3 regions of the Marinithermus hydrothermalis DSM 14884 genome follow, and region 2 is predicted to be linked to each of the others. Evidence: riboswitches for the same ligand, from Rfam matches in the RefSeq annotation. Region 2 holds a riboswitch; each other region holds the start of a gene.
What was found. A riboswitch is a leader RNA that binds a small molecule or an ion and turns the genes downstream of it on or off. The one in region 2 is predicted to bind S-adenosylmethionine.
Positions count from the first base shown of each region.

Region 1: another riboswitch for S-adenosylmethionine. It lies ahead of metX (homoserine O-acetyltransferase MetX); the one in region 2 lies ahead of metE (5-methyltetrahydropteroyltriglutamate--homocysteine S-methyltransferase).
Region 3: another riboswitch for S-adenosylmethionine. It lies ahead of MARKY_RS09395 (nitrite/sulfite reductase); the one in region 2 lies ahead of metE (5-methyltetrahydropteroyltriglutamate--homocysteine S-methyltransferase).

Region 1 covers NC_015387.1:965,354-967,608, forward strand. Annotated here, with positions in the region: gene MARKY_RS04945 (aminotransferase class IV) at 1-632, shown strand, start outside; SAM riboswitch class I at 728-837, shown strand; gene metX (homoserine O-acetyltransferase MetX) at 1,009-2,157, shown strand; gene MARKY_RS04955 (hypothetical protein) at 2,138-2,255, opposite strand, start outside.
Region 2 covers NC_015387.1:1,137,600-1,139,854, reverse strand. Annotated here, with positions in the region: gene metE (5-methyltetrahydropteroyltriglutamate--homocysteine S-methyltransferase) at 1-1,097, opposite strand, end outside; SAM riboswitch class I at 1,168-1,279, opposite strand; gene MARKY_RS05790 (glycosyltransferase) at 1,398-2,255, opposite strand, start outside.
Region 3 covers NC_015387.1:1,876,416-1,878,670, forward strand. Annotated here, with positions in the region: gene MARKY_RS09395 (nitrite/sulfite reductase) at 1-873, opposite strand, end outside; SAM riboswitch class I at 1,113-1,222, opposite strand; gene MARKY_RS11475 (metallophosphoesterase family protein) at 1,331-2,008, shown strand; gene MARKY_RS09405 (histidinol-phosphatase HisJ family protein) at 2,005-2,255, opposite strand, start outside.

The DNA.
Region 1 (2,255 bases), 170 kb from region 2:
CGCTTTGGTGGGGGCGGCACCTGGACCGGTTGCGCCGCCATGCGGAAGCGTTGGGCCTGCCGTACCCGGGGCACGCGGCGTTCGAGCGGGCGTGGGAGCTGCTTCGGGTGCAAGGACCGGACCTTCGGGTGCGGCTCACGGTGGGGGAGGGGGTGTGGTGCGCGGAGGCCAGCCCGTACCGCCCGCTGGAGCCAGGCGTGTACCTCGAGGGGGTGCGGGTGCACGTGAGCCGCTGGCGGGTGCACCCGGACCTCGCCCGCTACAAGACGGGGAACTACCTGCCGTACCGGTTGGCCCTCGCGGAGGCGCGGGCGGCGGGGGCGTTCGAGGCGCTGCTGCTGGATGGGGAGGGGTGCGTGGTGGATGGGAGCCGCACCAGCCCCTTGCTGTATCGGGACGGCGTGTTGACCGTGTTCGAGGGCGGCCTCGAGGGCATCACCCGGGAGGTGGTGGCGGAGGCCGCGCGGGAGATGGGCCTGGGGGTGCGCCGGGCGCGTCTTGCGCCGGGGGCGCTTGCCGGGCAGCTGCTCCTGGCGGGGAGCGGGGTGGGGCTGGTTCCGGTGGGGGCGGTGCGGGACGCTGAGGTGCGGGCGTTGGTGGAGCGGTTCCGGCCTGGGGGTGGGCCGAGGTAGGCTTCGTGCCTTTTGGATTGAATCCTTGACCCTTTGCGTTAGGGGGGGTACACTCTAGGGTAACCGCGCGGGCGCGCGGCGACAATCTGCCCGTTCTCTTATCCAGAGCGGTGGAGGGACCGGCCCTGTGAAGCCGCGGCAACCGGTGGGCGTGCGCCCACGTCACGGTGCCAATTCCGGCCCGCTTCGGCGGGGAAGATAAGGGAAGGGGAGGCGGCCTAAAAAGCTTAACCCCCTTCTCGAGCGTTCTGGAGAACGACGCGGGAAGGGGGAGTTGCTACCCCCTTCCAACCGGCCCGCGCGGGGAAGGAGGGGGTATGCGCGATACCATTCCGGTGCAGAAAAAGACGGGGCACGCCGCCCGGAAGGGGGCGGTATGACCGGGACCGTGGTGTGCGAGGCGTGGGGGGAGCACGAGGCGTTACTGCTGCACCCCGTGACTGACGCGTCGGATGCGGCCACGGTGCGGCCGCGTACCGCGGTGCTTTGGCCTAGAACCGCGCCGTTCGTGACTGAGGAGGGGCGGTTGATTCCCGAGGTGCGGGTGCGGTTCGAGACCTACGGCCGGTTGAGCGCCCAGCGGGACAACGCGGTCCTCGTGTTCCACGCCCTCACGGGCAGCGCGCACCTCGCGGGCACCTACGACGCAGCGACCCTGGCGCGGCTCACGCCTTTAGAGCGGGCCTTTGGCCCTAAGGGCTGGTGGGACGCGCTCGTGGGGGCGGGCCGGCCCCTGGATCCCGAGCGGTACTTCGTGGTGTGCGCGAACATCCTGGGCAGTTGTTACGGCACCACCGGCCCCACGAGCCGAAACCCCACGACCGGCCGGCGGTACGGTCCGGAGTTCCCCCCCATCACCATCCGGGACATGGTGCGGGTCCAGGCGCGGCTTTTGGATCACCTGGGGGTGGAGCGGGCCCTGGTCATCGGGGGCAGCATGGGGGGAATGCAGGCCCTCGAGTTCGCCCTCATGTACCCCGAGCGCACGGCGGGGCTCGTGGTGATCGCGGCCACCGAGCGCTACGGCCCCTGGGCGCGCGCGTTTAACCGCGTGGCCCGCGAGGCGATCCTGAACGACCCCGCTTTTCGTAACGGGCGTTACGAGGCCCAGCCTCCCGGCCTGGCGGTGGCCCGCGCTGTGGCCATGATGAGTTACCGCGCGCCCCGGAGCTTCGAGGCGCGCTGGGGGGCGGACCCCAGCCAGAGCGAGCGCTACATCGCTTACCAGGCCCAGCGGTTCCTGCGGCGCTTCGACGCGAACACCTACCTCACGCTCTCCCACGCCATGACCACGCACGACGTGACCCGCGGCCGGGGGGCGTTACCCGAGGTCCTCGAGCGCCTAGCGATGCCGCGGCTTTTCGTGGGGATCGACAGCGACCTCCTCTACCCGGCCCCGGCGGTGCGGGCGCTGGCCCAGGCCGCGCGCGGCGAGTACGCGGAGCTGGTCAGCCCGCACGGGCACGACGCCTTCCTCATCGAGCACGACCAGGTGGCCGCGGTGCTCAAGGCCTTTGGGGTTTAGCGCGGCGGTAACGCCCAAGCAGAACCCAGAGGGCGAGGAGTACCGCGAGCAGCACGCCGAGGCTCGGGCGCACTGAGGCGGTGCCCGTATCCAAGGGC
Region 2 (2,255 bases):
GCGAGTTCCGCCTCCCCCCCCTGGCCGCCGAGGTGCTGGGCCAGCGCCACCACCTCCTCCAGTTTCTGCTCGGCGAAGCTCAACACGCCCCGCAACGCCTCCGGCAACCCCGTCTCGCGGGAAGCGTCGTACGGCACGAACTGGAGGGAGGCCGAAGGCTGCACCGAGAGTTCAGGGGCGATCCCGTGAAGCCGCTCGAGGAGCAGGAGAACCTCACTCGGCCGGATGCGCCACACGTTGCGCGCGTCCACCACCCCGGCCCCAAGCCGTTTCTCCCGCGGCCAACCGTGCGCCTCGATCAGCTCGAGGTTGTTGCCGCGGGTGAAGTCGAGGCTCACCGCGGCCACGGGCAGGGCCACCACCCACGGGTACGCCTTGCCGAGATCGTCGAAGTAGGTCACCAGGTCGATCGCCACGCCCGCCCGGGCGAGCTCAGCGTAGGCCCGCTCCACGTGTGCCTTAAGGGTGTCCGCGTCCCCCAGCACCAGGGCCGGCTCGTGGAACTGCACCTCCCCCACCCCCCGGCCACGCAACCCCTCCAACAGCGCGCGGTAAGCGGGCAGGAGGCGTTCCAGCACCTCCCCCAGGGGCTCCTCGAGCCGCGCGAGCCGCAGGAGCGTCACGGGCCCCAGCACCACCGGCACCGCGCGCGCTCCAAGCACGCCCTGCGCACGCTCCACCGTGCGGAAGAACCCCTCGAAGCCGGGCTCGGGGTGTTGTCCGCGCGCGATCTCCGGAACCAGGTAGTGGTAGTTCGTGTCGAACCACTTGGTGAGTTCAAGTGCGGGAATACCCGGCAGGCCACGGGCCATGGCGAAGTACGCCTCGAGGCCCTCGAGGTGGCGGAAGCGTTCGGGCACGAGGCCCAGCCAAACCACCCAGTCGAGGACGTGGTCGTAGAGGCTGGTCCCCTCCACGGCCACGGCGTCCACGCCGCGCGCCTGCTGGGCGCGCCAACCGTCCTCCTGAACCGCTTCTACGGTGGAGATGAGCGTTTTGGCGTCCGTCTTGCCCGCCCAGTAGGCCTCGAGGGCGCGCTTGACCTCGCGGTTCTTGCCGATCCGGGGATACCCTACGGTCGCACTGCGAATACCCATGTGTTACCTCCTTAAATTTCAACCCCCTCCTCGGACGAGGAGGGGGTGAAATACTCCGGTTACACACCCCTCCTCATCGTTCCCCTCTCGGGGGCTGGCATTGGCACCGGACGTGGGAAAGTGCACCCCACCGGTTGCCGCGGCTTCACAGGGCCAGTTCCCTCCACCGCTCTGGATGAGGAGGTAGGTTGTGACGGGCTACGCCCGCTTACCCCCGATGGTACACCCTAGGGATAGCTGGGTCAAGCCAGCCTAAGCGTTACAGCGTTACTGAGTTCAACGGCGCGGAAACGGGTGGAGTCACGCCAGGTCTTCCACCCCCCGCACGGCCTCCATCACCCCGTCCTCCCGGCAGAGCCGCCGCGCCAAGAATTCCGCGTTCCGGCGGTACGCAAAGCGCTCCACTGCAGCCCGGATCGCGCGCGCCAGAGCGTTCGGCGCCAAGCGTTTCGCGGGGACCGGTCTGGGCCCTGCCCCCAGGGCCGCCACCCGCTCGCCCCAGAAGAACTGATCCGCGATGAACGGGACCGTGACTGTGGGCCTCCCCGCATAAAGCCCGGCGGCGGTGGTGCCGGCCCCACCGTGGTGCACCACCGCCGCCACGCGCGGGAACAACCAGGCGTGGGGGACAGCATCCAACACGTACACGCTGTCTGGAACCCTCTCGGGATCCAATCCGCCCCACCCCCGAACCAGCACGGCCCGCACGCCGGCCAGCTGAAGGGCCTCCAGCACGATCTCCGTAAAACGCCGCACATCCGGAGGACGCATGCTCCCAAACCCTACGTAGACCGGGGGCGGGCCGTCCTCTAAAAAGGCTTGCAGCTCGCCCGGCGGACGCCAACCCTCATCCAGCGGTAAACGCCAGTACCCCGTTACCCGAACCCAGTCCGGCCAATCCCTGGGCCGGGGCACCACAGCGGTACTGAACCCGTAAAGTACCGGCACCGCTCCCCTACGAAGCCGCGGGTAGGGACCGCGCCAAGAGAGCGGAGCTAGGCCCAAGGCCCGGCGCCAGCGGTTGGTCTGGGACGCGACCAAAAACCAGGCGAACTGCTCCATAGCCACGTACGAAAAGCGGTTATACAGGCCGCAGCGAGCCAGGAAAGGCGGTGAAGGGCCGAACGGCGCGGGAAACGCGGCCGTCGGCGTCTGGGG
Region 3 (2,255 bases), 740 kb from region 2:
CGGGGGGACGGCCCCCACGGCGGGGAGCGGCTCGAGCTCAGGCGGCCCTTCCTCCTCGAGCGTGGGCTGCGCTGTGAGGGCGCGGCCGGAGCGCGTGGCCTTCACCACCCGGCGCTCGGCGAGGACCGCTTCGCGCAGGGCGTCCGCGCCCCATTGCTTCACCAGGAACTTGAGGCGGGCCTGGGTGCGCACCTTGCGGTTGCCGTGGCGGTCGAAGACCCGGAGGACCGCCTCGATCGTGGGGATCAGGTCCTCCGCGGGGGTGAAGGGCTCGAGGAGCACCGCGGCGCGGGGGGCCGCGCCGAGCCCGCCGCCGACGTGGATCCTGAACCCCGGCCGGCCCTCGGCGTCTCGGACCGCGACCGCGCCGATATCGTGGATGGCCACGCGGGCGTGGTCGGTCCGGCACCCTTCGAAGGCGATCTTGAACTTCCGCGGCAGGTTCTGCGCGACGGGGTGGCGTAGGAAGTAGCGGAAGGTGGCCTCGGCGTAGGGCGTGACGTCGAACGGCTCGTCGGGCGCGATCCCCGCGTAGGGGCAGGCCGTGACGTTCCGTACGGTGTTGCCGCAGGCCTCGCGGGTGGTGAGGCCCGCGCGCGCGAGGTGGCGCAGGAGTTCGGGCAGGTCGCGCCGCTGGACGTGGTGGAGCTGCACCGCCTGCCGGGTGGTGAGGTGCGCCTTACGGTGGGGGGTGAAGCGGTCCGCGGCCTCGGCGAGGGCCTCGAGCTGCTCGGGCGTCACGCGGCCGAAGGGCAGCTTGACGCGCACCATGTGCCGGTCCGAAGCGCCCCGGATCCCGTAGATCCCGTTTTCCAGTCGGTAGCGCTGGAAGTCCAGCGGGTCCTCCAGGCCGGCCTCGAGCCGGGCGATCATGCGCTCGAGGTGCGCGATCTCAGCGGCTTGGGCGGGGTCTTCAAGCAGGTTCACGTTCCTTCACCTCCTCGGGGTTGGTGGCCGGCGGGCCAGGCCCCCTATACCCCTGATACAAATAGGCTCAGGGGTAGGGTAACACAACAACCCGCGCGCGCCTCCTCGGGGGCGGGGTAGGGCAACCCCCCTTCTCCCGGGGGATCGGAGAAGGGGGGCGGTCTGGTTTGGCTGGCGTCTCCCCTCTCTTATCTCCCCCGCTTGCGCAGGCCGGAGTTGGCACCGGACGTGGGCACGCGCCCACCGGTTGCCGCGGCTTCACAGGGCCGGGTCCCTCCACCGCTCTGGATAAGAGACGGGCCGGGTTGTGGCCGCGCATCCCGCGCGGTTACCCGCGAGTGTATACCCTTAATACTAGCTTTGTCAAGGGTATCTCCGACCCGGTCCGCGGTAGATTAAGGATATGCGCCTCCTCCTGTTCTCCGACGTGCACGGAAACCTCACCGCCCTCGAAGCGGTCCTCGAGGCCGCCCGGGCGTACGGCCCCTACGACGGCGCGTACTGCCTCGGCGACCTCGCCCTGTTCGGCCCCCACCCCGAGGAGTGCCTCGACCGCCTCACCGAGGCCGGCGTCCAGGCCCTGGCGGGCAACACCGACGAGTGGCTCGCCCAGGACCTCGAGGCCCCCACCCCCACCGCCCAAGCCCACCTCGCCTGGTGCCGCGCCCGCCTCTCCCCCGAGGCCCTGGCCTTCCTCCGCGGCCTGCCGCGCGCCCTCCAGGCCGCGGACCTCCGGATGGTGCACGCCACGCCGCGCACCCCGCACGACGACCCCGAGCGGTGCGGCCCGGACCTCCCCCCGGACGAGGCCCGCGCGGTCTTCGGCGAGGGCCTCGTCGCCTTCGGGCACCGGCACGGCGCCTTCCTCGCCATCTCCCCGGGCCTGGTGCGGGTCAACGTCTCCTCGGTCTCGATCCCCCCCGAGCCGCGCCCCCTCGCGCGCTTCACCGTCGCCACCCGCCACGCCGGCCACTGGAGCTTCGCGCAGCACGAGGTGCCCTACGACCCCACCCCCGCCCTCCGCGCCGCCCGCGCGCGCGGCCTGCCCCCCTTCCCCTGGTGGCAGGCCCTGGTGGGCTAGAGCGGGTAACGCTGGGGCCGCCCCTCGCGGTACACCACCGCCTCGGCGTACCCCGCGGCCTTCAAGAGCCGCACCGCGTCCTCAAAGCGGTACCCCACCTCCTCCGGCCGGTGCGCGTCCGAACCCAGCACCACCGGGATCCCCAGCGCCCGCGCCCGCTCCAAAAGCGCCGGGGCCGGGTAGACCTCCCCCACCGGCTTGCGCCACCCCGCGGTGTTCACGTCCAAAGCCAGCCCCTCCCCCGCGA